DNA from 2 places in the Mesorhizobium sp. B3-2-1 genome. Region 2 is predicted to be linked to the other one. Evidence: predicted binding sites of a transcription regulator. Region 2 holds the regulator's gene; the other holds the start of a gene.

Region 1 (15,960 bases), on a different contig from region 2:
CCAATGGCCGTATCGAGATCGGCACCGCGCTGCCGGGCGGCGCCCTCGCTGCCGCCGTCATCGAGCCTGGCCACAAGGTGGCGATCAAGCCGATTGCCACGGGTGAAGCCGTGGTCAAATACGCCCAGGCGATCGGCCGCGCCACACAGGACATCGCGCCGGGCGAGCATGTCCATTCGCACAATCTGGTCTTCGAGGCCGGCCGGCTGCCGGTGGTGCCGCCGAGCGAGGCCGAGCATGCGACGGAGGCCGACCGCGCCCGCACCTTCATGGGCTATCGCCGCGCCGATGGCCGCGCCGGCACGCGCAACTTCATCGGCATCATCGCCAGCGTCAATTGCTCGGCCACCGTCTGCCATTCGATCGCCGACACCGCCAACCGGACCTTGCTGCCGAAATATCCCGGCATCGATGGCTTCGTGCCGATCGTCCATGGCCAGGGTTGCGGCATGAGCGCCACAGGCGACGGCATGATGGTGCTGCACCGGACCTTGGCCGGCTATGCCCGCCACCCGAATTTCGGCGGCGTGCTGATGGTCGGCCTCGGCTGCGAGGTCAACCAGCTTACCCTCTACGGCCAGAAGGGTGCCGCCGCCGGCAAGCGCCACTTCAACATCCAGGATGCCGGTGGGTCGCGCAAATCGGTGGAAAAAGCGATGGGCGTGCTGGCCGAGATCGCCGAGGAAGTCGGCCAGTTGAAGCGCGAGCCGATTCCGGTCAGCGAGATCGTCGTCGGCCTGCAATGCGGCGGCTCCGACGGCATGTCGGGCATCACGGCCAATCCGGCGCTGGGCGCGGCCGTCGACATCCTGGCCGGCGTCGGCGGCATCGGCATCCTTTCCGAGACGACAGAAATCTACGGCGCCGAGCACCTGCTCGCCTATCGCGCCGCAAGCCCCGAGATCGCCAAGAAACTCGATGGCTATGTGAAATGGTGGGAAGATCACGTCGCCAAGCATGGCGCCTCGATCGACAACAACCCGTCGCCCGGCAACAAGCGCGGCGGCCTCACCACCATCCTGGAAAAGTCGCTCGGTGCGGTCGCCAAGGGCGGCCAGACGCCGCTCAACGGCGTGTTCGGCTATGCCGAGAAGGTCACCGGCAACGGGCTGGTGTTCATGGACACGCCCGGTTACGACCCGGTCTCGGCCACCGGTCAGGTGGCGGGCGGCGCCAATGTCATCGTCTTCACCACCGGCCGCGGTTCCTGCTTCGGCTGCCGGCCGACACCCTCGATCAAGGTCGCCACCAACTCGACCATGTATCACCAGATGGAAGAGGACATGGACGTCAATTGCGGCGTCATCGCCTCCGGCGAAAAGACCATTGCCGGCATGGGCCGCGAGATCTTCGAACTGATCGTCGAGACGGCTTCGGGCCGCAAGACCAAGAGCGAGGATTTTGGCTACGGCGACAACGAGTTCGTGCCCTGGCATCTCGGCGCGACGCTCTAGTTTTCGACGCATGTCTGGTAAACTTGCCGACCCGCACAACGGTCGGCCACGGGGAGGTTATGCATGAAAAGACGCCGCATCGGCCAGACGGCACTGGAGGTCACCGAGATCAGCTTCGGCGGCGCTGCGATCGGCGGCCTCTACCGGGCCTGTTCGCGCGAAGCGGCGATGGAAACGCTGCAAGGCGCATGGGAAGCCGGCCTGCGCTATTTCGACACCGCGCCCTTCTACGGTTTCGGCCTGTCGGAGCGTCGCTTCGGCGATTTCCTGCGCTACAAACCACGTGATTCCTACGTGCTGTCGACCAAGGTCGGCCGCCTGTTCCGCCCGGTGCCGGAAGACCAGGTGCCGGACCATTCCTATGTCGATCCGCTACCCTTCGCGCTCGACTACGACTATTCCTATGACGGCATCATGCGGTCGGTCGACTTCAGCTATGCGCGGCTTGGGCTAAACAGGATAGACATCCTGTATGTGCACGACATCGGCGTTTACACGCATGGTGTCGAGAAGACCAAACTGCACTTTCGCCAGTTGATGGACGGCGGGCTCAAGGCGCTCGAGGAGCTGAAGCGGGCCGGCACGATTTCGGCCTACGGGCTCGGCGTCAACGAAGTCCAGATCTGCCTCGACGTGATGCGCCGGGCGCCGCTCGACTGCATCCTGCTCGCCAGCCGTTATTCCTTGCTCGACCGCAGCGCGGAAGCCGAACTGCTGCCGCTGTGCCGTGCGCAACAGACGTCGCTGGTCATCGGCGGCGTTTTCAACTCGGGCATATTGGCGACCGGGCCGGTGCAGGGCGCGCATTTCGACTACCAACCCGCCAGCCGCGACGTTCTCGACCGTGTCGACGCCATGGAGAAGATCGCCGGTGAAGGCGGTTATCCGCTGGCGGCGGCCGCGTTCCAGTTTCCTTTGCACGAACCTGCAGTTGCCACCGTGCTGACCGGTACCGCAAGATTGGCGAACCTGACACGCAACCTCGAGCTGCTCGATATCGACGTGCCGGAGACGGAATATGCCAAGTATCGTCCCTACACGGTGGTGCAGAAACTGTCTTGAAGCGCGCACCGTCGCAATGTGCACAGGGTCGCGGGTCGGCTTCACAATGTTGCGACCTCAGAAAAGAATGAACATTCCATGTTGACTGCTGTATGGAATTAATATTCCATGCTTCCGTAGAACGGAAACGGGAGCGCCTGACTAAGACTGGAGAGGAGCCGCGCCGGTAGGTGAATCGTTGTCAGGCCTTTGGGAGGACTGACTGGAAACACCGCTTGCATCGGCCGGAACGATGCACTATCAAAACAGTGCAACTGTTTTTTATTGATAAAGTTCTGTTTGGGCCACGCCTATCCGAACCGAGCTTCCGTAACGTTCACCAGGCGACTTAGGGAGGATCCCATGAAATTCGTGACCAGCATTCTCAACCGCCGCGCCGTCATGGCCCTGGCGGCAGCCTCGATGCTCGCCGGCGTCATGCATACCGCACCGGTCTCGGCGGCGGACGTGACCATTCCGATCATCGTCAAGGATACCACGTCCTTCTACTGGCAGATCGTTCTGGCCGGCGCCCGCAAGGCCGGCAAGGACCTCGGCGTCAACGTGCCGGAACTCGGCGCCCAGGCTGAGACCGACGTCAACGGCCAGATCTCCATCCTCGAAAACGCCGTCGCCGGCAACCCGGCCGCCGTCGTCATCGCGCCGACCGAAGCCAAGGCGCTCGGCAAGCCGATCGACGAAGCCGCGACCAAGGTCAAGGTCATCGGCATCGACTCGGGCGCCGACTCCAAGGCCTTCACATCGTTCCTGACCACCGACAACGTGCAGGGCGGCCGCGTCGCCGCTGACGGTCTCGCCGCCGCGATCGGCGCCGCCAACGGCGGCAAGGTCGAGGGCAAGGTTGCGCTTATCACCGCGCTCCCCGGCGCCGGCTCGCTCGAACAGCGCGCGCAAGGCTTCAAGGAACAGCTCAAGGCCAAGTATCCCGGCCTCGAACTGATCGCCGACAAATACGCCGACGGCCAGGCCACCACCGGCCTCAACATCGCGACCGACCTGATCACCGCCAATCCGGACCTGAAGGGCATCTTCGCGTCAAACCTGATCATGGCGCAAGGCGTCGGTCAGGCGATCGCCGAGAACAAACTTGCCGGCAAGGTCGGGTTGATCGGCTTCGACAGCGACGAGAAGCTGATCAAGTTCCTCAATGACGGCGTCATTTCCGGCCTCGTCGTGCAGGATCCGTACCGGATGGGCTATGACGGCATCAAGACGGCGCTCGCCGCCTCGAAGGGCGAGAAGGTGGAGGCAAATGTCGACACTGGCGCCAATCTGGTGACCAAGGCCAATATGAAGGACCCCAAGATCGACGCGCTGCTCAATCCGAAGCTCTAAGCAGCCGGTGTTCAAAACCGTTTCCGGGGCGTCGCGCCCCGGAAACATCCGCCGCCACGAGCGGCTTGGCAATCGGCCGGCTTTGGCTAGGCTGTTTGAAAAGACGATCACAGCCTCGCCGGGTGCCAGCCGCGAGGCCAATCTGGGAGGATCGCCATGACGCCGACGGCGCACGAACTGCATCCGGCTCCCGCGCTGGAGCCCGGAGGGACCATCCTCGAATTGCGCGGGCTGGAAAAGCGCTATCCCGGCACTCACGCCTTGAAGCCGGTGGACCTTGCCTTCAAGGCAGGCGAGATCCACGCCATCGTCGGCGAGAACGGCGCCGGCAAATCCACGCTCATCAAGCTTTTGACCGGCGTCATGCCGCGCACCTCCGGAGAAGTGATCTGGGAGGGCCAACCGGCTGCACTGGCGACCCCGCATGAGGCGATGGCGCTCGGCATCAACGCCGTCCACCAGGAGGTCGTGCTCTGTCGTCATCTGACCGTCGCCGCCAACATGTTCCTCGGCGAGGAGAATTCGCGCTTCGGCATCCTGCAGCAGCGCGCCATGGTCAGGGAGGCGCAGAAGATCATCGACGATCTCGGCTTCGACCTGCCGGCGCATGTCACATTGGGCGATCTGACCATCGGCCAGCAGCAGCTGATCGCCGCCGCCCGCGCCACCGTGCGCGGCACCAAATTCCTGATCTTCGACGAGCCGACCGCTTACCTGACCCGCAAGGAGGCCGACCAGCTCTTCACTCTGATCCGTCGCCTGAAGTCCGAGGGCGTGACGATCATCTATATCAGTCACCGCATGGAGGAAGTGTTCGAACTCGCCGATCGTGTTTCGGTGCTGCGCGACGGCACGCTGGTCGGCACCAGGAACATCAGCGAGACCAATGACGCCGAACTCGTCAAGCTGATGATCAACCGTTCGATCGAACAAATCTACCACAAGGAGCATTTCACTCCGGGTGCCGCGATCGTCGAGGCCAGAAGCCTCTCGGGCAAGGGCTTCGAAAATGTGTCGATGACAGTCCGTGCCGGCGAGATCGTCGGGCTCTACGGCCTGATCGGCGCTGGACGCAGCGAATTCGTCACCACGCTCTACGGCCGGCACAAGAAGTCGGCCGGTCAGGTCCTGTGGGAAGGCAAGGATGTCCAGATCAACTCCGAGCATGACGCCATCAAGCTCGGCATGGCGCTGGCGCCGGAAAGCCGCCGCGACCAGGGCCTTTGTCTCAACCTGCCGGTCGGCCTCAACCTCAACCTGCCGATCTACAAGCGCATCTCCAGCAATCTGTTGATCTCGAACGCGAAAGAGAAGGCCGAGGCCGACCGCCAGATCGCAGGCCTCAGGATCAAGACGCCGACGCGCCATGCGTTGGCTTCCAGCCTGTCGGGCGGCAATCAGCAGAAGATCGTCATCGGCAAATGGCTGGCGCACGGCGCCAAGCTGTTCATCTTCGACGAGCCGACGGTCGGCGTCGACGTCGGCACCAAGGCGGAGATCTACCGCCTGTTCAGCGCGCTCTTGTCGAAGGGCGCGGGCATCATCCTGATCTCGTCCTATTTGCCGGAAGTCTATGAACTGGCCGACACGCTGCATGTGTTCCGCCGCGGCAAGCTGGTGGCCACGCACGGGTTCCACACCGCCGATCACGAAGACATTCTCACACAGGCGCTCGCCGAGAAACAAGAAAAGCTGGGAGGAAAGACATGAGCACCGAGGCGATTCCTGCCGAAAAACCGAAGCGCAATTACAACGCACTGTTTGGACTGACGCTGCTGGCGCTGCTGGTGCTGCTGTGGGTCATTCTGTCGTTCTCCACGTCGAGCTTCGCGTCGGCCAACAACATCTCGAATCTGCTGCGTCAGGGTTCGATGATCGCCATTTTGGCTGTCGGCCAGACCTTCGTCATCATCACCGGCGGCATCGATCTGTCCGTCGGTGCCGTGGTCGGCTTCGCAACAGTCATCGCCGCGATGCTGATCAATGCCGGCCTCCCGGTCTTCCTCGCCATCCTGCTCACCCTGCTGGTCGGCGTCGCCATCGGCCTTTTCCATGGGTTTGGCATCGTCAAGATGGGCCTGCCGCCCTTCATCATCACGCTGGCGACCCTGACCTCGCTGCGCGGCATTGGCCTTTTGATGACCAACGGCAATTCGATTTCGATCAACAACGATGCTTTCCAGGAATTCTCGCGCAACTCCTTCGTCGGCATCCCCAATCTGTTCTGGATGGTGCTGCTGGTCGGCATACCCGCCTATGTCTTCCTGCATCACAGCCGCTGGGGCCGGTACCTGTTCTCGGTCGGGTCGAACGCCGAGGCCTCGCGCCTGTCCGGCGTCAATGTCCAGCGCACCATCTTCATGGCCTACACGCTGTCGGGTCTCTGCGCGGCGTTCGTCGGTGTGCTCTTGGCTTCGCGCATCGGCATCGGCAATCCGACCCAGGCCGAAGGATGGGAACTGCAGGCGATCGCCTCGTCGGTGATCGGCGGCACCTCACTGTTCGGCGCGGTCGGCTCGGTGCACGGGCCACTGCTCGGCGCCTTCATTCTCGCCACCATCAACAACGGCGCCAACCTGCTCAACGTCAACGCCTTCTGGCAGCGTGTCATCACCGGCGTGCTGATCATCGTCATCGTCTATTTCGATGGCCTGCGCCGCCGCGGCGGCAAGTAGCGACAGACCAAAATCGATCGCCGGCCCTGTCGGAAACAGGCCGGCGATTTCATGACAGAGTGGATTGAAGCATGAAAGCCGTCGTCTGCCGCTCGCCAGGCGAGCTTATCCTGGAGGACCGCCCTGCTCCCGGCTCGCCGCCTCCCGGCTGGGCGCTGGTCGCGGTCAGCCATGTCGGCATCTGCGGCACCGACTACCATATCTTCGAGGGCAAGCATCCGTTCCTCGCCTATCCCCGCATCATGGGCCACGAAGTGTCCGGCACCGTCGTCGAAGTCGGCGAAGGAGTCGGTCTTGCGGTCGGCGAACCGGTGATCATCAACCCCTATCTCTCCTGCGGCAAATGCATCGCCTGTCGGCACGGCAAGCCAAATTGCTGTGTCAGGATCGAAGTGCTCGGCGTGCATCGCGACGGCGCCATGTGCGAACAGATACTGGTGCCGGCACAGAACCTTTATCCCACAAACGGGCTGTCGCTCGCCGACGCCGCCGCCGTCGAATTCCTGGCCATCGGCGCGCATGCCGTGCGCCGCGCGCGTTCCGAGCCCGGTGGACGCGCGCTGGTCATCGGCGCCGGCCCGATTGGGCTTGGCACCGCCATCTTCGCACGCATTGCCGGACTCGACGTGACACTTCTCGACATGAGCACCGAAAGACTGACCTTCGCCGCGAGCGAGCTCGGCTTTTCGATTCTCGACGGCTCGCAAGCACCCGCGTCCGATCTGGTGCGTGATGCGACCGACGGCGAAGGCTTCGACGTGGTCTTCGACGCCACCGGCAACACCCTGTCGGTGCAATCGGCCTTCGCCCATGTCGCGCATGGCGGCACACTGGTGCTGGTCAGCGTCGTCAAGGACGACATCGTCTTTTCCGACCCTGAGTTCCACAAGCGCGAAATGACATTGGTCGGCAGCCGCAATGCGTTGCGCGCCGACTTCGATCATGTCGCCGCCTCGATCCGCAATGGGGCCGTGCCGCTAGCCAAGCTCGTCACCCACCGCACCACGCTGGCCGATACGCCAGGGGATCTCGCACGCTGGGCGCACGAAAAGTCGGGCCTGATCAAGGCCGTGATCGAGATCGGATAGCCTTACAGCGCCGAGAGCTTCAGCTCCACTCGCTCAGCCGGGAAGCGCGACTCCGAAAACTGGATCGGCTGGCCGTCTGGCGTGACGTTGACCGCCACCGTGACCAGCACGATGGCGCCGGGCTGCAGATCGAGATCGGCGAGATCGGCGGCGTCCGCATGGCGCGCCGACAGCACGGTCGATTGCCTGAGATAATCGTCGATACCGAAACGGGCGAGCGACGCGGTGATCGAACCGGTCTGCGCCATCGCTTTGTCGATGCCTGCAAAGCGCCTCGCCTCGAACCAAGCGGCGGCGCGCGACACCGGCCGCCCGTCGGCCTCGCCGCGTGTCTCCAGCCGTATCATCTCGGTGCCACGGGCCAGACCGAGCCCTTCGGCAACGCGCTGGCTGGCGGGCTCGATCGATGAGGAGAGCAGCACGATGTGCCGTTCCGACGTCTGACCCTGCAGGCCAGTCGAAAAGCGTGTCCGCGCGCCGATCGGATAGGACAGCCGCTTACGCGACAAGACGAAGGTGCCGCGCCCCTGTTCGGCCCGTAGCACGCCCTCCTGCACGAGGGCCGATATGGCGCTGCGTACGGTGTGACGGTTGACGCCGTAGCGCTCGGCCAGCGCGACCTCGGGCGGCAGCGCGGCATTCTCGGCAAAATCACCGGTGGCAATCGATTGCAGGATCCTGTCAGCGATCTGGCGCCACAGTGAAACACCGCTGCGCCGCTCGATGCTATCAGCCGCTTGCTGCCCTATCATGTTTTTGCCCCCCGGCCTGTCACGCACCCGTCATGGACTCGCGTTAGGTAATATGTATAATTTGTATAGTTATCTATATCAATAGACAAATTTAGCAAAGAGGAAAGTTGGCGATGCGAGGACAGGAAGCCCGCGACCAGGCCGAGCGCAAGGCCGCCATGGCAACGCTGGCGCAATCGAGCGGCGACGACATCGTGCGGCTCTGGAACGAGGCCGGCCTGCCTTCACAAGCCGAATTGCTGCGCGGCCCCGAGACCGGCCTGGTCACGCTGCGTGGCCGCATCGGCGGCGGCGGCGCGCCCTTCAATGTCGGCGAAGCGACCATCACTCGTGCCACCGTCCGGCTGCCATCCGGGCAGGTCGGCCATTGCTACGCGCTTGGCCGCGATAAGCAGAAGGCGAAGCTGGCAGCCATCGCCGACGCGCTCTGGCAGAACCCTGCCCGCCGCACCGAGGTCGAGAACAGGCTCATTGCCCCCTTGCGGTCGGCTCTGACCGCTGCCCGCGAAAAACGCCGCGCCGAGACGGCGGCGACGAAAGTGGATTTCTTCACCATGGTTCGCGGAGAAGATTGATGGATATCGCTGCGCAATCGATCGAGGGCGGTTTCGCCGATCCGGTCTTCAACGCACAGGCCGTGTTTCGGGCTGTCATGGATGCCATGGCGCGGCCGGGCAGCGTCCAGCCCTTACCGGCGCGGACCCGCCCGCCGGCGCCGCTTTCGGCAACATCAGGCTCCATTGCCCTGGCGCTGTGCGACAACGACACGCCGCTCTGGCTCGACCCGGCACTGCATGCCTCCGCGGCGATCAGCTCCTGGCTTGGTTTCCACACGGGCGCACCGCTGGCCAACACATCAGCCGACGCGCATTTCGCGTTTATTGCCATGCCCGCCGAGATGATGGCGATCGATGGCTTTTCCCAGGGCACGCAGGACTATCCCGACCGATCGACGACGCTGATCCTGCAGGTCGGCGACCTCGCTTCAGGGGCCCCGCTGTTGCTGGAAGGCCCCGGCATCGAAACCAGCGCCACGATCGCACCGGCCCAGATGCCGCGCCATTTCGTCGAGCAGTGGAAGCAAAACAACAAGCGCTTTCCTCGTGGCGTCGACATCATCCTCGCCACATCGGACGGCATAGCCTGCCTGCCGCGCACGACGCGCATCAAGACGATGGAGGCTTGAAGATGTATGTCGCGGTCAAAGGTGGCGAAGCCGCAATTGCCAACGCTCACAGCCTGCTTGCCGACCGCCGGCGCGGCGACCGCTCAGTGCCGGCGCTGCGCCTTGACCAGATTGTCGAACAACTGGCGCTCGGCGTCGACAGGGTGATGAGCGAAGGCTCGCTCTATGACCGTGAACTCGCGGCGCTAGCTATCGTCCAGGCGCGCGGCGACATGATCGAGGCGATCTTCCTGGTGCGCGCCTACCGCACCACGCTGCCGCGCTTCGGTTACACCAGCCCGATCGACACCAGCGCGATGCTGGCCGAACGGCGCGTCTCGGCGACCTACAAGGATCTGCCTGGCGGCCAGTTGCTTGGCCCGACTTTCGACTACACCCACCGCCTGCTCGACCCCGAGCTGGCCGCCGGCGTCGATGTCGCCGAACCGTTGCAGCGCGCCGGCGAGGCCGAGCCCATGCCGCGTGTCTCGGCGATCCTCGCTCGCGAAGGCCTGATCGAACCCGATGGCGACATGCCGCAGGACCATGTTCCCGGCGACATCACCCGCGAGCCGCTGGAATTCCCGATGGCGCGCGACATCCGCCTGCAGGCGCTGTCGCGCGGCGACGAAGGTTTTCTGCTGGCGCTCGGCTATTCCACGCAGCGCGGCTATGCCCGCAACCATCCGTTCGTCGGCGAGATCCGCATCGGCGAGGTCGAGCTGGAGCTCGACGTGCCCGAACTGCCGTTCGCCGTGCCGCTCGGCACGGTGCGGGTCACCGAATGCCAGATGGTCAACCAGTTCAAGGGTTCGGCCAAGGCGCCGCCGCAATTCACCCGTGGCTACGGCCTCGTCTTCGGCCAGAGCGAGCGCAAGGCGATGGCCATGGCGCTCTGCGACCGGGCGCTGCGCGCCTCCGAACTCGGCGAGGACATCCTTGCTGCCGCGCAGGACGAGGAGTTCGTCATCTCGCACTCCGACAATGTCCAGGCCACCGGCTTCGTCGAGCATTTGAAGCTGCCGCACTATGTCGACTTCCAGGCCGAGCTCGACCTCGTGCGCCGCATGCGCGCCGAGTATGAGGCCCGCGAAAATCCAGCGAAGGTCGAAGAGAAAAGGGAGGCGGCGGAATGATCCTAGCTGCCGCCATGCCCACTATCGGCACCGCCACTATGACCAGCACTGTAGTGGCCACTATGTGCCTCGTTGAACCCTTTGCTACCGGCAACAGTCTCACCTTGCGCGCCTTCTTTCGGTGCGGGCAGAACCATGCGTCGAAGGACAAAGGCAACCGCGCCGACAAACACCAGCAGCAGAATTCCGAGATGCATCCAACCGGTTTGGGTCATCTGAATTCGCCCCTGTTTCCGCGTCCTGGACGTCAATTCAATAGCACGAAGCGGATGTGATCGCCATGACCGACATCGCCACCTACAACTTCGCCTATCTCGACGAGCAGACCAAGCGGATGATCCGCCGCGCGATCCTCAAGGGCATCGCCATCCCCGGCTACCAGGTGCCGTTCGCCTCACGCGAAATGCCGATGCCCTATGGCTGGGGCACCGGCGGCGTCCAGGTCACGGCATCGATCATCGGCCCCGACGATGTGCTGAAGGTCATTGACCAGGGCGCCGACGACACCACCAACGCCGTTTCGATCCGCGCCTTCTTCAAGAAGGTCGCCAATGTTGCCGTCACCACCGATACCGCCACCGCCACCATCATCCAGACCCGCCACCGCATCCCTGAACAGCCGCTGACGGCGGGCCAGGTGCTGGTCTATCAGGTACCGATCCCCGAGCCGCTGCGCTTCCTCGAACCGCGCGAGACCGAAACGCGCAAGATGCATGCGCTGGAGGAATACGGTCTCATGCATGTGAAGCTCTATGAGGACATCGCCAAGCATGGGCGCATCGCCACCACCTATGCCTATCCGGTGAAGGTCGAGGGCCGCTATGTGATGGACCCTTCGCCGACGCCGAAATTCGACAACCCCAAGATGCACCGCTCGCCGGCCCTGCAGCTGTTCGGCGCCGGCCGCGAAAAGCGCATCTATGCTGTGCCGCCCTTCACCGACGTCGTCAGCCTCGACTTCGAGGATCATCCGTTCGAAGTGCAGACTTTCGACCAGCCCTGCGCGCTGTGCGCGGCCGAGAATGTCTATCTCGACGAGGTCATCCTCGACGACCATGGCGGCCATATGTTCGTCTGCTCCGACACCGATTATTGCGAGAAGCGGCGTGAAGAGGGCCATCGCGGCCACCTTGCCCCCGAAACCGATCTCGCCCCAGGAAACATGGAGCCAGCGCAATGACCGACGAACCGCTGTTGCGCGTCTCGGCGCTGTCGAAATTCTACGGCTCGCGCGTCGGCTGCGACAACGTCTCTTTCGACCTGTGGCCGGGCGAGGTTCTGGCGGTCGTCGGCGAATCCGGCTCCGGCAAGACGACGCTGCTCAACTGCCTGTCGACGCGGCTGCTGCCCTCCTCCGGCACCGCCAGCTACCGCATGCGCGACGGCCAGTTCCGCGAGCTCTACCGCATGAGCGAGGCCGAGCGCCGCTTCCTGATGCGCACCGACTGGGGTTTTGTCCATCAGAACCCGGCCGATGGGCTGCGCATGACCGTGTCGGCCGGCGCCAATGTCGGCGAGCGTCTGATGGCGGTCGGCGACCGCCATTACGGCAAGATCCGCGCCACGGCGGTCGACTGGCTGTCGCGCGTCGAGATCGAGGAAGACCGCATCGACGACGAACCGCGCGCCTTTTCCGGCGGCATGCGCCAGCGCCTGCAGATCGCCCGCAATCTCGTCACCGGGCCACGGCTGGTGTTCATGGACGAGCCGACCGGCGGCCTCGATGTCTCGGTGCAGGCGCGCCTGCTTGATCTCTTGCGCGGTCTGGTCACCGATCTTGGCCTTGCGGCCATAGTCGTCACCCACGACCTCGCCGTGGCGCGGCTTCTGTCGCAGCGCATGATGGTGATGAAGGACGGCCGCGTCGTCGAAAGCGGCCTCACCGACCGCGTGCTCGACGACCCGCGCGCGCCCTACACGCAATTGCTGGTTTCCTCGATTTTGCAGGTGTGATGATGGCGCGTGTACGCCCCCCTCTGTCCTGCCGGACATCTCCCCCTCAAGGGGGGAGATTGGCAGTTTCCATGTCCCGCCTATTCTACAATGCAGCAGGTTGGCGACGCCGAATGCGACAGCCGATCTCCCCCCTTGAGGGGGAGATGCCTGGCAAGGCAGAGGGGGGCGCTGTCCCGCCGACGATTGACGATTGGAGAACCCTCTGATGCCGACCCCTCTCGTTGTCTCCGACGTCGCCAAGAGCTTCACCATGCATCTGCGAGACGGCATCAAATTGCCTGTCGTCGCCGGTGTCTCCTTCTCGATCAAGGCGGGTGAATGCACCGTGCTCGGCGGTCCCTCCGGTGCCGGCAAGAGCTCGATCCTGAAGATGCTCTATGGCAACTACGCCGTCGACGAGGGCCAGATCATCGTCATGCACGAGGACGGGCTGATCGATCTCGCCCATGCCAGCCCGCGCACGGTGCTTTCCGTTCGCCGGCAAACGATCGGCTATGTCAGTCAGTTCCTGCGCACCGTGCCGCGCGTCTCGGCGCTCGATGTCGTCGCCGAACCGCTGGTCGAACGCGGCGAGGAGCGCGAGGCGGCCCGAGCCAAGGCACGCGCCTTGCTGGCCCAGCTCAATCTGCCGGAAAAGCTCTGGATGCTGCCGCCGGCAACCTTCTCCGGCGGCGAGCAGCAGCGCGTCAACATCGCGCGCGGTTTCATCACCGAACATCCGATCCTGCTGCTCGACGAGCCGACCGCATCGCTCGACGCGACCAACCGCGACGTGGTGATCGAACTCATCGCAGCCAAGAAAGCGAGCGGAGTAGCCCTGCTCGGCATCTTCCACGACCACGATGTGCGCGAGGCGGTGGCCGACCGCATCATCGACGTCACCGCCTTCGCTCCGGGAAAACTCGCCGCATGACCAGGAAATTGTCGGAGACGCCGCTGGTCCACCCGACGGCGGAGGTGCACAACTCGACGCTCGGCCGCTGGACCGAGATCGCCGACCGCAGCCGGGTTTCGGAAAGCGAGCTCGGCGATTATTCCTACATGATGCAGGACTGCGCCGTCTGGTGTGCGACGATCGGCAAATTCGCCAACATCGCGGCCACCGTGCGCCTCAACGCCACCAACCATCCGACATGGCGGCCGACGCTGCACCACTTCACTTACCGCGCGTCGGACTATTGGGACGACGCTGAGCATGAGAGCGAATTCTTCGCTCAGCGTCGCGCCAAGCGCGTCACCATAGGCCACGACACCTGGCTCGGCCACGGCTCGACCGTCCTGCCCGGCGTCACCGTCGGTGATGGTGCCGCGGTTGGCGCTGGCGCGGTCGTCTCGAGGGACGTCGCGCCCTACACCATCGTCGCCGGCGTGCCGGCCAAGCCGATCCGCGAGCGCTTCGACCGCCGCACCGCCGAGCGCTACCAGGCACTGGCCTGGTGGGACTGGGACCATGCCAGGCTACGCGCTTCGCTCGACGATTTTCGGGATTTGTCGGCCGAGGCGTTCCTGGAGAAATACGAAGGATAGCGCAATTCCAGGAAAACTGGGAACCGGTTGCGTCAGGCAAAGAGACAGAGCCCTCACATCATCGTCATAGAGCGAGCCTGTTCATATCCCTGACATAAGATTCGGACAGGACGCCATCTCCCAAGGAGATCGCCATGCTCGAAACTGTGAGGCCCTCGCTCGCCGGATTCTTTGCCGGCTCCAATCCGTCGCCGCCGACGCATCTCGGCACGCGCTACGACGCGTCGGGCAACTTTCTCCTCGAGCCCGGCAACACCGTCGTCAGCCATCTGGTCAGCGGCTCGCCATCCGAAGCGGTGGTGCTCACTGTACGCAATCGGATGATGGCAATGCCGGACGCCGATCGCCTCGCCTTCACGCCGGTCTCCAGCCTGCACATGACGCTGTTCCAGGGCATCATCGAATATCGCCGCCGGTTGCCTTACTGGCCGCGGGACGTCCCGCTCGACACCAGCATCGACGCCATGACCCGGCTCTATCTGGAGCGCCTCAAGGGTTTCGAGGGCGCCGGCCCGTTCAACATCAAGGTGCTCGAGATCGTGCCGACCGGCCTCACCGTTGCCGGCGCGACCGACGAGGACATGCGCATCATGCGTGCATGGCGCGATGCTCTGACTGTGCCGTTCGGCTACCGGCACCCCGACCACGACAATTACGTCTTTCACATCACCTTCGCCTACCAGATCCAGCGTCTCGCCGACGACAGCGCTGCCGCATGGCAGGCACTGTTCGACGATTGCCTGGCGCTTTTCGCGCGGCAGGCTCCGGTGATCGAGATCAAGGCCCCCGCCTTCTGCGCATTCCGCGACATGAAACATTTCGAGGAATTGCTGGTGCTTGGCTGATCGCCAGCAGGACGCCGACCGTCGTATCTGTGGAGCGTAACAAAACTGACATGCCGGCGACACGGCAGGTTCATGTGGCTGCGTTAGGCGAGAGCCTGACAATCAATATGGACCGGACTGGAACCAGCCCATGTCAGCAAGCTCTGCCACGCTCGAAATCCGCGGCGTCAGCCGACGATTTGGCAAGAACACCGCCGTCAGTGACATCAACATCTCGATCCCGCAGGGGCAGATGGTTGGCGTCATCGGTCGTTCGGGCGCCGGCAAATCGACGCTTCTTCGCATGATCAACCGTCTTGTCGACCCCAGCCAAGGGTCGATTTTTTTTGACGGCGCGGAGGTTTCCCAGTTGCGCGGCTCGCCCTTGCGGCGCTGGCAGCGCGATTGCGCCATGATCTTCCAGCAGTTCAACCTGGTGCCGCGCCTCGACGTGCTGACCAACGTGCTGCTCGGCAAACTGAACCACCGCTCGACCCTGTCCAACCTTCTCGGCATGTTCTCGCGCGCCGAGTGCGCCGAAGCGGTCGCCGCGCTCGAGCGGCTCGACATCGCCCGCACGGCACTTCAGCCGGCCGGCACACTGTCTGGCGGCCAGCAGCAGCGCGTCGCCATCGCCCGCGCCATGATGCAGCAGCCCAGGGTGATCCTCGCCGATGAGCCGATCGCCTCGCTCGACCCGCTCAACGCCAAGGTGGTGATGGATTCGCTGCAGGACATCAATCTGCGCGAAGGCATCACGGTCGTCACCAACCTGCATACGCTCGATACCGCCCGTACCTATTGCAACCGCATCATCGGCATGGCCGCCGGCAAGGTCGTCTTCGACGGACCGCCCGAAGAGCTCGACCGCGAAGCCGTGCGTCTTGTCTACGGCGCCGACAGCAATGGCGGCGAGATATCGGAGGTCATCACCTCCACCAGCGTAGCCTTCAAGCAGAAGATCGCCGCATCCGCCGGACCGCTCG
Region 2 (15,960 bases):
ATGGTACCGTGGCCGTTTTCGTCGATCTCCATGGCAATCTCTGGGACCTGATCGAGCCCAGGCGGTAACGCGGAGGACCGCTTTTTATTCGATGCGGTAAAGCCGCCGAACCCCAGTTGCTTTTTCCTGGCCGTCAGCCTATATCGCCGGTTCTTGAACGCGCCCATCGTCTAGCGGTCAGGACACCGCCCTCTCACGGCGGGAACAGGGGTTCGATTCCCCTTGGGCGTACCAAGCAACGGCGTGGTCGTTGATCTCCAGACAATCCAACGATTTCGGACCAGTACCCGCATGGGCTCTGCATGCCTCGAAAGAGCGCGCAATGCCCGGCGAGAGTCCGGGAATTTCCCATGCCCGAATCCACCCAATTTAAGTCAGGCCGCGGCGCTTGAAAGCACTGCGATCTCTGATACTTGCGTGCGGGGGGTAGCTTTCGCGGCAACGCGGATTTTGGGTTCGGGTAGAGTTTGGAATGACTTCCGTGAAGATGACATGCGCGCACTGCCATGGCGGCGGCAAGGTTTTCGATTGCTCCAGATGGCATGCGTCAAAAGGGCATTGCTGCCCGCATGGGACGCATCAAAGCGGTTGTCCCGGAAAGACCGTGGTGTGCGCGGAGTGCGCCGGGCTCGGGACGATGCCGGAAGCCGAGTTCAGGGCGGTCGCATAGGCCATCCTACCGCAAAGAGGCGATCTTCGCGGCTATCGATTCGTGCTTGGTGCGTGAGACGGTCGGCACGTTAAGGTTTGGTTTACCAATAGCCTGTCTACTGGAAACAATTCGCTTTCGGCCCGCGACCACGGATGTACTGGCGCAACCGTCGAGGCGGAAAGGAAAGGTCGGCTCAGTGCCGGCCTTTTTGCTTTCGGCATTGGCTCGCATCGGCCACGGCCAGGCGCCCCGGCGGCTTCGCGCTCGGCTCTCTCCGAACAACTTTTTGGCAAGGGATATTGCCATCGCCTCGATCGACCCTACCATCGATTCCGGCAGTCCGACGCGGATTGCCGGCTGGTCGTGACGATGAGGCTTGCGATGAAAGGCATTGCAAAGCTGGTGATTGCGGGTGTGCTGTCGGCAGGTGTCGTATGCACATCGGTTGCCGCAACGCTCAACACCATGGACGATGTCGGGGCCGCGATCCAGTCGTGCTGGACGCCGCCTGGCGACTCCGGGAATTCGACTGTAACCCTGAGCTTCAGTTTCAAGCGCGACGGTACTCTGATCGGACAGCCGCGACCAACCGCCGTCAAGGTGGCCGGCGACGACAAGGCGCGTCAGTCGTTCATCGATGCGGCAATAACTGCGGTGAAGAATTGCACGCCGCTGAGTTTATCGCCGGAACTGTCGCAAGGAATTGCCGGCAACGTGTTCACGCAGCAATTCGTTTCGCCCAAACAGTAGCGGCACACCCAAAAAAGCCTGCCATGGAGTGGGCATGAGCGTGCAGCCTGGCTGGTTCGTCTGAATCGGAGAGCGGGGTCGAACGTCTTTCCCCCGATCGCCGGATCAACGGCTCAGCCGCCGTACTTCGGCATGCCGTGCCAGGTCCGGAGTCTCGAAGACATAGTCGCTCCAGGCCGATTCCGGAATCTGCCCGGCCAGATAGCACTCGAGCAACAGATTTTGCTCGGGATTGAGCGGCCGCGGGGCACGTTCGTGATCCAGCCCGAGAGTGTGAAAAAGGTTTCTTGTCAGTTCCGATACCGTGAAGTGGATCGACATCTGCGTTCTCCTTCGCCCTTGAACGCAGCAGCGCGGGCAAAGGTTTCAAGGCCAGACACCGGTAACGCCTGATTGATCGCATGGCTCGACGCAACGGCCTGCCGACGGCCGCAGGTCTGTCTCCATTGCTTCCCGGTTCGCCTCAATCTTGAAATAAAAATGTAATATCGAATTTACAGGCAGGATTATATTGCACTAGATGAAGCTCTTCTCGGACAGAAGTCTTATAATGTTACGTATATCTCATTTAGTGGCAATTTACTCAAGTCGAAATAGCGTGGTTCCGGACTATCGGCAACAAGGATCGTGGCATTCAGATGACCCGTTTCTGTCTTTTCATGATGATCGCGCTGGTATCGATCGTTGCGTTTGGGTTCGGCACAACATCTTCCTACGCGGACAGTTGTGGTGCGATCAGAAATCAGTTGCTGTCCGCTGGCCGCGGCGGAGGCGCGAGCCCGGCACTGGCTCAGCTTCGTCGCCAGCTCGCGGCGATTCAGGGCCTGGAGAGGCAGCGCAAGTGTACCGCGCAAACTGCCGCGGGCGGCTTCTTCAACGCTTGCGCCGACCTGGCTCGAAACCAGACTGAGGTGCAGCGCCAGATCGCGACTGCGTCCAATTCCGGGCGTGACAATTCCGGCCCGCAGGCTCGGTTCGCAGCGCTCGGCTGTCCGTCGGGGGCAAAGCAGGAGCGCCCGGCGCCGAAGGCCCAATCCGCGACGGCGGCGGCCGGGGCCACGACCAGCGGCAATGCGATGCTGTTTTGCGTCCGCCTTTCGGACGGGTATTTCTTCCCCGCGCCAAAGTCGCAATTCGCCGGCAGCGGCGATCTCAAGGAAATGGCCGATCAATGCCGTTACATCTGCGACGATCCGGCGGTCGATCTCTACACGCTGAGCGATATCAGCAAGGAAACCGACAGCATGGTGGCGCTCGACACGCGCAAACCATACACCGAGTTGCCGGCAGCTTTCCGGTATCGTGACGATGCCAATTTCAAGGCCTGTGACGTCAAGCGTTATTATCAGCGGGTTGCCGAACTGACGGCCAGGACGGTGACGCCCACGAACATGACCAATGCCATCATCCCTTTACCTCAGGCAAAGTCGGACCTCGGCAGCGTCGCGGCAATTCCAGAATCCGATATCGAGGCTCCGGGTGCCGCCTAGCCGCAGTCGATAGGGGCCGGCAAGCGGACCGTGCGTGTGGTCGGTCCAGTTCTTTCCGGCTGAATGACCACGGGCGTTTTCGAGCGCGTAGCCGTCCTCGATGAGCCTGTCGCGTGCCCGCTGGAACCAGGATCCGACTGGAACAGGGACCTGCTCGCGGCGTTGTGGTCGGTATCAGGCAGGAGGAACACCATGGCCACGTTCAGGGAAATGAGGATACTGGAGATCGTCGAAGACGGCTCCCTGACTTCCGACCAGAAGATCGCCGAATTGCGCAAGATCGAATCCGAGGCGCGCGGGCTGCAGCGGGCTGCGACGGAGGGCCCGATGGGCGACGACGACGGCTGGCAGGACGATCTGCGCCAGGTTCGGCTTGCGCTCGACAGACTGGGGGCCAAGGAACCGAGGAAGGGCGCGGCATCGCTCTAGGACGCTGTCCGCTGGAGCGGTTCTGCGATCCTGTCAAATGCAAAGCCGTCCTAGTCGCAGACCATGCGAACCCTTTGGCCGGGTGCGCTCACGTTCCGGCATGCGAGTTGTTTTTCGGGGCCCGATGACGGCGGAGGCTGCGGCGATACCCTGGTCCGATGCCGTCGGTGCGGTGCAGGTTTCAGGACCTTGCGCTCGGAAACCCGTCCGGGTGGCTGGGGTGGCCCCCGAAAGGCGCCATTGTCCACCTGAGGCTGGTAATCGACATTGGGCGGCGGCCGGTCCCAGATCCGCCGGGCATCGAGCGGCCGCGGGATGATGACCGTGCCGTCATAGCTGCGCGAGCAGCCACCGCTGAAAAGCAGCGCCACGCCCAGCAAGAAAGGCACAATCCGTCCATACATTAGCAACACCCCTGCACATGCTTATAGCGCGGCCTCGCTGCGCGCCACAACCGGACGGAATAACGCAGCAGGAACCGGCCGGTTGCGCCGTTAAGGTTAGCGGATCGTTAATGCTTCTGCGGCACATTTCGCCGACGAACCGCGGAGGGAGGGTTCGGCCTTGATTTTCGGGGTGGGGACAGCATGGCGGAATCGAACGAAGCAATCGGCGCGCGCGGCAAGCGCGAGCCCGGCAAGGCAGCCGCGCATGGCGGCGATGGATCATCCGTCGACGTGGATTGCGCCGGCGCGCTGCGCCAGCTCGTCGAAGCGGGCTCGGACTGGAGCTGGGAAACCGACGCGGAACTTCGCTTTTCCTGGCTTTCACAAGACTACGAGGCGGCGACGGGCATCGATCCGGCTGATGTGCTTGGCCGGTTCCGCTTCGATTTTCTCAATCAGGTCCTGAAGGGCAACCGCAGCGCGGCAGCGCATCTGGAGGATTTGCAGGCGCACCGGCCGTTCCGCGACTTCGTCTACGAACTGAAGGGTGGCCGCCCCGACTGCCGCTGGGTGCTGACGTCAGGCTTCCCGCGTTTCGACAGCGACGGAAAATTCGCCGGCTATCGCGGCATAGGCCGCAACGTCACCGCGCTGGCCAGCGCCTTCGAGGCCATGGAACCGCCAGCTGACGGCGAGTCCGTCCAGCATCTTGGCGATCTCGAGCGGACGATGGATGCCATGCATATGGGCGTCGTGCTTCTGGATGCCAGGCTCGACACGCTGATCGTCAACAAGGCTTATCGCGATCTCTCCGGGATTCCGGATGGGGCCGTGACCGTCGGCGCTCCGTTCAGTCTGTTGATGGAACTCAACCGCCGCAACGGCATCTATGGCGACATCGACGAAGAGCAATGGCGGCGCTACCTCGCCACCCGCGTCGAGGAGATCAGGGCCGGTACCGTCGCGCCTCGGGAGTTTGTCCGCGCCGACGGGCGGACCATGATGTTCTCCGTCACCGCTCTGTCGGGAGGCAAACGCCTGCTGACCTACTATGAGGTCACCGAAGTCAAGCGCCGTGACGCCGAGATCGAGAACGCCAACGCCAAGATCGCCGAGACGTTTGCCAACCTCCGCACCATGGTCGATCAGATGCCGATCGGCGTTCTCGTCCTCGATGCCGCCATGCGTGTCGAGATCATCAACCGCGCCTTCTACGATTTCTGGCAGATCGACGCCCAGGACGCCGAGACCGGCTGCAGCTTCCGCGATCTGATGAACGCGAGCCGCAACACCGACCCCTATGGCTCGGACGACGCGACATGGCAGCGGCATGTCGCCGAGCGCGAGGCCGAAATCAGAGCCGGCACCGCCGGATCGTGGCAGTTCCCGCGCAAAGACGGCGGGACGCTGATCGCGTCGATGGCGCCGCTGGCCGGCGGCAAGCTGCTCATTTGCTATGTCGATGTCACCGACATGAAGGACCGCGAGGCCGAACTTGCCGAAGCGCTGGAAAAGGCGCGGCTGGCGGAGACCGTGATCAACGCCGTCGAGGATCCGATCTTCGTCAAGGACGACAATTTGCGCTTCGTCTTCGTCAACGAGGCCTTCGCGGCGCTGTTCAAGCAGGCGCCGCAAGCCATGCTTGGCAAACCGGGGGGCGATTTCCTAGGGCCGGCCGACGTCGCGTTGTTCGAAAGCAGCGAACGTGAGGTGCTGGCCAGCGGGCGGCAATATGAAGTGGAGGAAAACTTCGAGGCGGGCGGCGCCAGCCGTTCGCGCATCGTCAGGAAGAACCGCGTCCGCATGGCAAGCGGCCGCGACTATGTAGCCGGCTTTCTCTTCGACATCTCCGACATGAAGCGGCGCGAGACCGAAGCGCAGGAAGCGCGGAAGCATCTCGCCAACGTGCTTGAATCGCTGCCGGCCGGCGTTATCATCTACGATCGGGACGACAAGTTCGTCTTCGCCAACCACAGGCTGCAGAATACGCTGCCGGCGCTGAAGCCCTTCTGGCAGCCCGGCCGCACTATCCGCGAAGCGCTGGAGTTCGGCCATTCGGTCGGCTATTTCCGTTCGAGCGGCGATCCTGGGATCGACAGCCTGTACGAAGTCGATTCCGAACGCTGGCTTGACGGCATCCTGGCCCGTTACCGTCTGCCGAATTCCTCCTATGAGCGCCTCAATTCGGATGGACGCTGGTACCAGGTCTACGACATGCGCACCGACGACGGCACGTTCATCGGCGTGCGCGTCGACATCACCGACCTGAAGAGTCGCGAGGCTGCGCTTCATCACTCGATGCGCCAGATCGATCTCTTCCGGCATGTCATGGACGAGTTGCCGGTAGCCGCCTTCATCAAGGCGCAGGACCTGAGCATCGAATTCGTCAACAAGGCCTGGTGCGCGCTGACCGGTCTCGCCAAGGACGATGTCATCGGCCGGACCGACCGCCAGTTGTTCAGCGGCGAGGAAGCAGAGGGCTTCAGCCAGGACGACACCGATGTCGTGACGAACGGCAGTGTGCGTGAGGTCGAGGAGCCCGTCACCCATCGTGACGGAACCGTGCGGCAGTTGATGACGCGCAAGAGCCGTCTGGTGGCCACGGACGGATCGGTGCATCTGGTCGGCTCCAGCACCGACATCACCGACGTCAAGGCACGCGAGCAAGCTCTGGAAGAGAGCATGCGCGAGAACGAGGTGTTCCGCAGCCTGATCGACAATGTACCGGTGTCGATCTACGCCAAGCGCTCCGATCTCAGGCAGTTCTATGTCAACAAGGGCTGGTGCGACCTCACCGGCTTCAGCAAGCAGGAGGCGATCGGCAAGACCGACGTCGAAATCTTCGGGCCGGATGGCGAGGCCTTCGTAGCCAGCGATCTCGCCGTGCTGCGTACCGGCGAGACCCAGGAGATCGAGGAGACGGTGCGCCTTCCCGACGGCAGCGTCAGGCATCAGTTCGCCCGCAAGGGCGCTATGATCGCCTCCGACGGTTCGCTCTACCTGATCGGTTCGACCACGGACATCACGGAGCTCAAGCAGCGCGAGGCGGAGCTCAGCGAGGCGCGTCAGCGCGCCGTGCTCGCCGACCGCGCCAAGTCGGAATTCCTCGCCAATATGAGCCACGAGATCCGCACGCCGATGAACGGCGTGCTGGGCATGGCTGAACTCCTGGCCAAATCCAATCTCGACCCGAAGCAGAAGACATTCACCGACATCATCGTCAAATCGGGCAATGCGCTCCTGACCATCATCAACGACATCCTGGATTTCTCCAAGATCGATGCCGGCCAGTTGGTGCTCGACCCGGCGCCTTTCAATCTCGCCGAGGCGATCGAGGACGTGGCGACGCTGGTGTCGACACGGGCCAAGGAAAAGGATCTCGAGCTCATCGTGCGCATCGAGCCGCGGCTCGAAAGCCTGTTCATCGGCGATGTCGGCCGGATCCGGCAAATCGTCACCAACCTGCTCGGCAATGCGGTGAAGTTCACAGAAGAAGGCCACGTGCTGGTCGATGTGACCGGCGAACGGGTTCCGACCGGAACCAGGCTGACGATCTCTGTCACCGATACCGGCATCGGCATCCCCGAGGAAAAACTGAAACTGGTGTTCGAGAAATTCAGCCAGGTCGACACGTCGTCGACACGGCGCCACGAGGGCACCGGGCTTGGCCTTGCCATCACCTCGCGGCTGGTCGACCTGATGGGTGGCGACATCGGCGTCGAGAGCGCCGAAGGCAAGGGGTCGACCTTCTGGTTCACAGTGACGCTGCCTGGGGCCGGGCAACAGAACGGACAGCGCATCACGCCGGTGGACGTGACGGGCGCACGCGTGCTGATCGTCGACGACAATGCCGTCAACCGCGCCATCCTGACCGAGCAGATGACCTCGTGGACGTTCGATTCCTGCGCGGCCGAAAGCGGTGCAGAAGGCCTCAAGGTGCTGATCGCCGCGGCGGCCTATGGCGTGGCGGTCGATTGCGTCGTGCTCGACTATCAGATGCCTGAAATGAGCGGCGCCGAAATGGCGCGCATCGTGCGCGACACCGAGGGCCTCGCGGATACGCCGATCATCATGCTGACCTCGGTCGACCAGTCGCTTGCCAACACCAGCTACCGCGATCTTGGCATCGACGCGCAGCTGATCAAGCCGGCACGCTCCTCGGCGCTCCTGGAAACCTTGGTCGCGACCATTCAGCGCCATCGCCACGCCACCAGCGGCCACACCGTTCAGCCGCCAGCGGGCGAGGCGCTCGAGATTGCCCCGCGGGCCCCTCTGGCGATAGCCGAGCAGCGTGCGCAGCTGCAGCCGCCGCCGGTTCGTCCCAGGCTGCCTGCCTCCGGCGGCGGGCAAAGGCTGGATATCCTCGTGGCCGAGGACAATGAGGTGAACCAGATGGTCTTCACCCAGATCCTCGGCGAGACCGGCTACCGCTTCGAGATCGTCGCCAATGGCCGCAAGGCGCTCGACGCCTTCGGCACGCTCAATCCGTGCATGATCCTTATGGACGTCTCTATGCCGGAGATGAGCGGTCTCGAAGCGACGGCCGCGATCCGCCTGCTGGAGCAGGAGACCGGCACGCATGTGCCGATCGTCGGCGTCACCGCGCATGCGCTCAAGGGCGACCGCGAACGCTGCCTGGAGGCGGGCATGGACGACTATCTGCCCAAGCCGATCAGCCCCAGGGCCCTGCTCGAGAAGGTCGAGCGCTGGGTCGGCGCCGGCCGTCAGGTCCATCGCAACGCGGGCTAGCACCCGCGTCGCCGGGATTGCAGGATCCGGCGAGACAAAATCGAGGGAATCAGCTGCGGATTTGCTGCCACCCCTGCGTGCAATGGATATGGTGCGATCGCACCATATCCAAGGCGATGCCGAGCCGGGACAATAGCAAAATCGAATTCCGCCCTTCTCGGTTACGGGCGGGAGCAGCGACCGCCTGCAAGAAACAGCGTCACTCTACCCCAACGGACCTGTTTTTGGCGATGGCCCGGCCATGACACGCTCTGGCTGCGAGCAACGCGCTCCCGTCCGGATTTTTTTCACTTGGGAACGCCCGGTCGAATCCCGGGTCATTCCAGCCGTCGGACGGCTCAAGCTCCTGATTCCGGCGGTAAACCCGGACCGCGCCGCGGGCGCCCGACATCGGCGCCTTTCTCGGTCCGGGCGACGCGTTACCGGGCTGACATGAAACTGTCATGCGACTGTTATAATCGAAGGCTATTGGCCTCAGCGGGCGCCGGAGGAAATGGCGCCGAGAGACCATCTTCCGAACAGGAGCAGGCCACATGAGACATTTCATCCGCTCGGCGGCCGTTGCGATTGCAATGGCTGCGGCGTCCACCATCACCCTTTCCGCGGCAATGGCAGCTGACCTTTCCGGCGCCGGTTCCACTTTCATCTATCCGGTGTTCGCCAAGTGGGCCGACACCTACAAGAAGGACACCGGCATCGGCCTCAACTATCAGTCGATCGGTTCCGGCGGCGGCATCAAGCAGGTCATCGCCAAGACCGTGACCTTCGGCGCCACCGACAAGCCGATGTCCGACGCCGACCTCCAAAAGAACGGCCTCGTGCAGTTCCCGATGGTGATGGGCGGCATCGTGCCGATCGTCAACCTCACCGGCATCAAGCCGGGCGAACTGGTGCTTGACGGCAAGGCGCTGGCCGACATCTACATGGGCAAGATCACCACCTGGGACGACGCCGCGATCAAGGCGCTGAACCCCTCGCTCACCCTGCCGTCGACCGCGATCGCCGTCGTGCATCGTTCGGACGGCTCGGGCACCACCTTCAACTTCACCGACTATCTGGTGAAGCTCTCGCCCGACTGGAAGGACAAGGTTGGTTCGGACACTGCCGTGGAATGGCCCACCGGCGTCGGCGCCAAGGGCAGCGAAGGCGTTGCCAACACCGTCAAGCAGACCGACGGCGGCATCGGCTACGTCGAGTACGCCTATGCCAAGCAGAACAACCTCTCCTACTCCAAGATGCTGAATGCGGCCGGCAAGGTGGTCGAGCCGTCGCTCGAATCCTTCGGCGCCGCCGCTTCGAATGCCGACTTCAAGGGCGCGAAGAACTTCAACGTCATCATCACCAACGAGCCTGGCGACACCACCTGGCCGATCGCGGCTTCCACCTGGGTTCTGATCCACAAGGCTCCGAGCGATGCCGCCGCCACCGGCGAAGCGCTGAAGTTCTTTGCCTGGGCCTATAAGGACGGCAAGGAAACCGCCAAGGCGCTCGACTACGTGTCGATCCCCGACAGCGTCGTCGACCTGATCAAGGCTTCTTGGAAGGCCGACATCCAGGCTGACGGCAAGCCCGTCTACGCAGGCGAGTAACATCACCCGAAGGAGCGCCGCTTCACGCGGCGCTCCTTTTTCTCAACACAAAGAGCCGAGCTTGACATGAGTGCTGTCCAGGAAGCCTTGCCAGCCATCAAGGGCTCGCGCGACGCCATCGTCAGACGTTTTGCGTTAACCGATTCGATCTTCCATGGGCTGACCCGCGCCGCCGCCATTCTCGTGCTGGTGCTGCTTGGCGGCGTTGCCATCTCGTTGTTTGCCGGTTCCTGGCAGGCACTGTCGACCTTCGGCTTCTCGTTTCTGACCAGCGAGAGCTGGAACCCGGTGACGGAGAAATTCGGCGCCCTGGCGCCTATCTACGGCACCATTGTCACATCGGCCATCGCCATCCTGATCGCCGTGCCGCTCGGCATCGGCATTGCCATTTTTCTCACCGAGCTTTGCCCGCGCCCCCTTCGGCGCCCAATCGGCATGGCGGTGGAACTTCTGGCCGGCATTCCTTCGATCATCTATGGTATCTGGGGCCTGTTCGTCCTGGCGCCGTTCCTGCAGACGACAGTGCAGCCCTTCATCATCAGCGTTTTCCACGGCATTCCCGGCCTTGGCAGCCTGTTTGCCGGTCCCCCCTACGGCATCGGCCTGCTGACCTCGTCGCTGATTCTCGCCATCATGGTGCTGCCCTTCATCACCTCGATCACCAAGGACGTGTTCGACACGGTGCCGCCGGTGCTGAAGGAGTCCGCCTACGGCATTGGCTGCACGACCTGGGAAGTGACACGTCGCGTCGTCATCCCTTACACCCGCATCGGCATCATGGGCGGTGTCATGCTCGGCCTTGGCCGCGCGCTTGGCGAAACCATGGCGGTGACCTTCGTGATCGGCAACGCGCACCGCATCTCGACCTCGCTGTTCGCGCCGGCAACGACAATCTCGGCGACCATCGCCAATGAATTCACCGAAGCCGTTGGCGATCTCTACACGTCCTCGCTGGTGGCGCTCGGCCTCATCCTGTTCGTCATCACCTTCCTCATCCTTGCGATCGCACGCTACATGCTGATGCGCATCGACGCCCGCACCGGAGCCTGACCGATGTCGACAGCCTCGTCGCTTCACAGCCGCCGCAAGGCCAGAAACTCGGTGATGATGACGCTGTGCGTCGCCGCCGCGGGCATCGGGCTTGCCTGGCTGGCACTGATCCTCGGCGCGTTGATCTACAAAGGCGCAGCTGGGCTCTCGCTTGATGTGTTCACGCAGATGACGCCGCCGCCCGGCGATGCCGGCGGCCTGCTGAACGCTATCTATGGCAGCGTGGTGATGACGGTCATCGCCGTTATCGTCGGCACGCCAATCGGTGTTCTGGCCGGCACCTACATGGCCGAATACGGCCGCTTCTCGAAACTCACCACCGTGGTGCGCTTCATCAACGACATCCTGCTGTCGGCGCCGTCGATCATCATCGGCCTGTTCGTCTACGAATTGATGGTGCGGCCGATGGGGCATTTCTCGGCGATCGCCGGCGCCGTCGCGCTGGCCATCCTGGTCATCCCCGTGGTCGTGCGCACCACCGAGGACATGCTCAACCTGGTGCCGAACGCCTTGCGCGAAGCCGGCACCGCGATCGGCGCGCCGCGCTGGGTGGTCATCAAATCAGTGGCTTACCGTGCCGCACTTTCCGGCATCGTCACCGGCATATTGCTGTCGATCGCCCGCATCTCCGGCGAGACGGCGCCGCTGCTCTTCACCGCGCTGAACAACCAGTTCTGGTCGAGCAATCTCAACGCGCCGATGGCCAGCCTGCCGGTCACCATCTTCCAGTTCGCTCTCAGCCCCTATGAGGAATGGCAGCAGCTGGCCTGGACCGGCGCACTCATAATCACATTGACGGTTCTCGCGCTCAGCATCTTTGCGCGCAGCCTGACCGGACGCAGAGAGGACAAATGAGCCAGATGTTGTCTCCAGACATGACGATTGCCACCGAGGCAGCCGCCAAGGCGAAGATCGAGGTCAAGAACCTCAATTTCTACTACGGCCAGTCGAAGGCGCTGAAGGACATCACGTTGTCGCTGCCCGAGCGCAGCGTGACGGCCTTCATCGGACCGTCGGGCTGCGGAAAGTCGACGCTGCTGCGCGTCTTCAACCGCATCTACGAACTATACCCCAAGCAGACCGCCGAGGGTCAGGTGCTGCTCGACGGCCAAAACGTTCTCGACCGCTCGCAGGATCTCAACCTGCTGCGCACCAAGATCGGCATGGTGTTCCAGAAGCCGACGCCGTTCCCGATGTCGATCTATGAGAACATCGCCTTCGGTGTCAGGCTCTACGAGAAGATCAGCAAGGCCGAGATGGACGGCCGTGTCGAACAGGCGCTGAAGCGCGCGGCACTGTGGACCGAGGTCAAGGACAAGCTGAACGCCAGCGGCCTCAGCCTGTCGGGCGGCCAGCAGCAGCGGCTTTGCATCGCCCGCACCGTGGCGGTCAAGCCGGAAGTCATCCTGCTCGACGAGCCGGCCTCGGCGCTCGACCCATTGTCGACCGCCAAGATCGAGGAACTGATCGACGAGTTGCAGGCCGACTACACGATTGTCATCGTCACCCACAACATGCAGCAGGCCGCGCGCGTCTCGAAGCAGACGGCTTTCATGTATCTGGGCGAACTGGTCGAATTCGACAAGACCGAGAAGATCTTCACGTCGCCTCGCGAGAAGCGCACGCAGGACTACATCACCGGCCGCTTCGGCTGATATCACGCATACGAGGACCAGGATCATGGCCGAACACACAGTCGCAGCCTTCGACGAGGATCTCGGACAGATCAGCAGGCTGATCAGCGACATGGGCGATCTCGCCGGCACGATGGTCGGCGGCGCCACCAAGGCGTTGCTGAATTCGGACAACGCGCTGGCACAGCGCGTCGTCTCCGACGACGCCATCATGGACGCGCGCCAGCGCGAACTCGACGACCGCGCCATCACCCTGATCGCCAAGCGCCAGCCGATGGCCGACGATCTGCGCCATGTCGTCGGCTCGATCCGCATGGCGGGCGATCTCGAGCGCATCGGCGACCTTGCCAAGAACATCGCCAAGCGCGTCGGCTCCGTCGGCCTCACCGCCACGCCGCGCGACCTGTCGCATTCGATCGACTCCATGGCGCAGCTGGTGCTGATCCAGGTGCAGGGCGTGGTCGAGGAATATGCGGCCGGCGATGCCGCCGCACTCGCCAAGCTCAGGAACGACGACGAACGCATCGACGTCAAATACACCTCGGTGTTCCGCGAACTCCTGACCTACATGATGGAGGATCCGCGCAACATCACGGCTTGCACGCATCTCTTGTTCTGCGCCAAGAACCTCGAACGCATCGGCGACCATGTGACCAACATCGCCGAGAATGCGTATTATGTGCTGACCGGCACGCAACTGCCCGCCAACCGTCCGAAGCAGGACGAGACGGCGATGTCGGTGCCGGCGGCTTGACGGCAGGGATGATCAATCGATGATCGCGCCACGCATCATGGTGGTGGAGGACGAGGAGCCGCTCGGCGTGCTCCTCCGCTACAATCTGGAATCGGAAGGTTACCAGGTCGAGGTGGTGACACGCGGCGACGAAGCCGAGATCCGCCTCCAGGAGAACGTGCCCGACCTCCTGGTGCTCGACTGGATGGTGCCGGCGATTTCCGGCATCGAGCTCTGTCGGCGCCTGCGAATGCGGCCCGAGACCGAGAGGCTGCCGATCATCATGCTGACGGCGCGCGGCGAGGAGAGCGACCGCGTGCGCGGCCTTTCGACCGGCGCCGACGATTATCTAGTCAAGCCGTTCTCGACGCCGGAATTCATGGCCCGGGTCAAGGCGCTGCTGCGCCGCGCCAAGCCGGAAGTGCTGTCCAGCGTGCTCAAGGTCGGCGACATCGTGCTCGACCGCGAATCGCACCGGGTCTATCGCAAGAAGAGTGAGATCCGGCTCGGACCGACCGAGTTCCGCCTGCTGGAATTCATGATGCGCCATCCCGGCCGCGTGTTCTCGCGCAGCCAGTTGCTCGACAATGTCTGGGGCGAGACGATCTATATCGACGAGCGCACCGTGGACGTGCATGTCGGACGGCTGCGCAAGGCGGTCAACAATGGCCGCATGCCCGACGTCATCCGCACCATCCGCGGCGCGGGCTACGCGATCAGGGAAGACTAGACGTCTGTCCCATCTCGGTGAGATCGGAATGGGGAGCGCCCACGTGTATGATTGTGCACCTTCCAGAGCAAAACAATCATGCATGCCGCGCCGATCACATGGAAGAAAAACAAATCCCGATGTCGAAGGAGATCGATTTCGAATGCTGGCCGCCGGCGGTGTGGGCGATCGCCTCGCGCAGTGCCGGCTCGATCAGGTCGAAGGCCGCCGCGCAGACGCCGACCATGGCGACGGGTGCGGGATCGATCAGCGCGAACAGGCTGCCAAGCCCGTATCCGAGCGCTTCGCCGGCCTTGCGGTAAAGAGATCGGGGGCTAGGGCGGTCTGCGGCGTAAACCTGCCTGAGGACTTATATCACGTGCCCCTTCCGCCGGCGTGACCTATAGCCGGCGCCGCGCGGCAAGACGCGCCTTCATCCGTGCCTTTGCCGATTCAGTGCCATCGTGGAAGGTGTCGAACCACTTGTCCCATGGCACTTCCAGCGTGCCGTAGTTCACCTCAAAGTAGCGATGATGAAGCTGGTGGTGGAAGGTGCCCAGGTCGACGCGCTTGCGCCCGGCCAGCCAGAGCCCTTCGAACCCGGTATGGGTGGTAATGGCGTAAAGGCCATAGAACATCAGGTGGCAGATAAGATGCACCGGGCTGGACGGAACAACGAAATGGACCAGCGCGGTTCCGAAATAGAAAATGTGTTCAACCGGGTGCATCGCAAGGCCCGACCACGGCCCCACATCAATATTGCGGTGATGCAGCGCGTGGATGCGGTAAAGGAGCTTCGTATGGAGCAGCCGGTGAATCCAGTAGAAGTAGAAACTCTCCCAGATCGGGATCAACAGGAAGAGGCCGACGAACCAGACCGGGTGGCCGGACCATGTTAGAGTCGGCGCATAGCCATTGGCCATCGCCCACCAGACCAGCGCCTCGTATGCCGACCAGATCGTTACGCCCGAAGCCAGCGACCAGAACACGTTGTCGGCCAGTTGGCTGTCGAAACTGAACGCGCGCCCCTTGCGCGGGTAGGGGCGCGGATCAAACTTCTTGTCGGTGCCCTGCAACTGGTGGCGGTGAAAAACAAGATGCAGCCCCTGCGCTACAACTACCGTCAGGCCGAAGTCTCGTAGCCAGATCACCCCGATCCATAGCCCTGGCTCCTTCGCCTGGGCAAGCGTGGGGCTGGCCAAGGCATAAGCCGCGAAGGCCAGCCCCACGATGACGAGATTGATTGAGACAGGCAGCCAGCTTCCGACATACCAGCGAAAGATCGCTGCGAGGTTCAGCGGCCAGCGCCAGACCGGCGCAATCTCAATGGGCAGGCTGTCGGGGACGTGGTTCCATTCCTTCCGGTCTGACATCGATGTCGCTCTTTTCCGGCCGTGGTTCATGCGCAGGGTATTGCTCGGAAATTGACAACACAAAGAATATCTTTTCAGGTATTGGGGTCATTTTAATTGATGGTAAGATCTCATGAAAACACCGCACCCGACCTGGCTGCTCGCCTTCGAGGCGGCGGCGCGGTATGGCAGTTTCACCGCCGCGGCCGCTGAGCTGAACCTGACCGCAGCGGCCGTCAGCCAGCATATCCGCCTGCTGGAAAAGCATGTCGGCGCGCGGCTGTTCGAGCGGCTGCCGCGCGGCGTTGCGCTGACGGATATCGGCCAGGCCTATGCCCAGCCGGTGCGCCAGTCCTTCGCCGAGTTGCAGCGGGCGACGGACGGTCTCTTCGCGCGCCCATCGCGGCGGGTGGTGCGGGTGCGCGCCTCGATCACTT

The links. The regulator PhoB, encoded in region 2, activates phosphate uptake and scavenging genes when phosphate is short. The targets are predictions, from matches to a motif close to TGTCATNNANCTGTCAT.
Region 1: a site for PhoB is predicted at 8,384-8,400, ahead of phnF (phosphonate metabolism transcriptional regulator PhnF). Genes of this name have one in related genera too.

Annotation. Positions count from the first base shown of each region.
Region 1 is NZ_VFTI01000015.1:91,323-107,282, forward strand. It holds gene FJW08_RS17150 (altronate dehydratase family protein) at 1-1,454, shown strand, start outside; gene FJW08_RS17155 (aldo/keto reductase) at 1,518-2,516, shown strand; gene FJW08_RS17160 (ABC transporter substrate-binding protein) at 2,859-3,851, shown strand; gene FJW08_RS17165 (sugar ABC transporter ATP-binding protein) at 4,008-5,561, shown strand; gene FJW08_RS17170 (ABC transporter permease) at 5,558-6,526, shown strand; gene FJW08_RS17175 (zinc-binding alcohol dehydrogenase family protein) at 6,598-7,614, shown strand; gene phnF (phosphonate metabolism transcriptional regulator PhnF) at 7,617-8,366, opposite strand; gene phnG (phosphonate C-P lyase system protein PhnG) at 8,480-8,941, shown strand; gene phnH (phosphonate C-P lyase system protein PhnH) at 8,941-9,552, shown strand; gene FJW08_RS17195 (carbon-phosphorus lyase complex subunit PhnI) at 9,555-10,667, shown strand; gene FJW08_RS17200 (hypothetical protein) at 10,664-10,942, shown strand; gene FJW08_RS17205 (alpha-D-ribose 1-methylphosphonate 5-phosphate C-P-lyase PhnJ) at 10,948-11,847, shown strand; gene phnK (phosphonate C-P lyase system protein PhnK) at 11,844-12,620, shown strand; gene phnL (phosphonate C-P lyase system protein PhnL) at 12,829-13,536, shown strand; gene FJW08_RS17225 (DapH/DapD/GlmU-related protein) at 13,533-14,150, shown strand; gene FJW08_RS17230 (DUF1868 domain-containing protein) at 14,285-14,995, shown strand; gene phnC (phosphonate ABC transporter ATP-binding protein) at 15,126-15,960, shown strand, end outside.
Region 2 is NZ_VFTI01000004.1:216,090-232,049, reverse strand. It holds gene FJW08_RS06225 (VOC family protein) at 1-68, shown strand, start outside; tRNA gene FJW08_RS06220 (tRNA-Glu) at 160-234, shown strand; gene FJW08_RS06215 (cell envelope integrity protein TolA) at 1,034-1,402, shown strand; gene FJW08_RS06210 (hypothetical protein) at 1,508-1,723, opposite strand; gene FJW08_RS06205 (DUF2865 domain-containing protein) at 2,062-2,892, shown strand; gene FJW08_RS06200 (hypothetical protein) at 3,085-3,321, shown strand; gene FJW08_RS06190 (PAS domain-containing protein) at 3,909-8,456, shown strand; gene pstS (phosphate ABC transporter substrate-binding protein PstS) at 8,990-10,045, shown strand; gene pstC (phosphate ABC transporter permease subunit PstC) at 10,112-11,095, shown strand; gene pstA (phosphate ABC transporter permease PstA) at 11,099-11,950, shown strand; gene pstB (phosphate ABC transporter ATP-binding protein PstB) at 11,947-12,750, shown strand; gene phoU (phosphate signaling complex protein PhoU) at 12,776-13,483, shown strand; gene phoB (phosphate regulon transcriptional regulator PhoB) at 13,503-14,192, shown strand; partial or broken gene FJW08_RS06155 (sugar kinase) at 14,314-14,493, opposite strand; gene FJW08_RS06150 (sterol desaturase family protein) at 14,573-15,544, opposite strand; gene FJW08_RS06145 (LysR family transcriptional regulator) at 15,657-15,960, shown strand, end outside.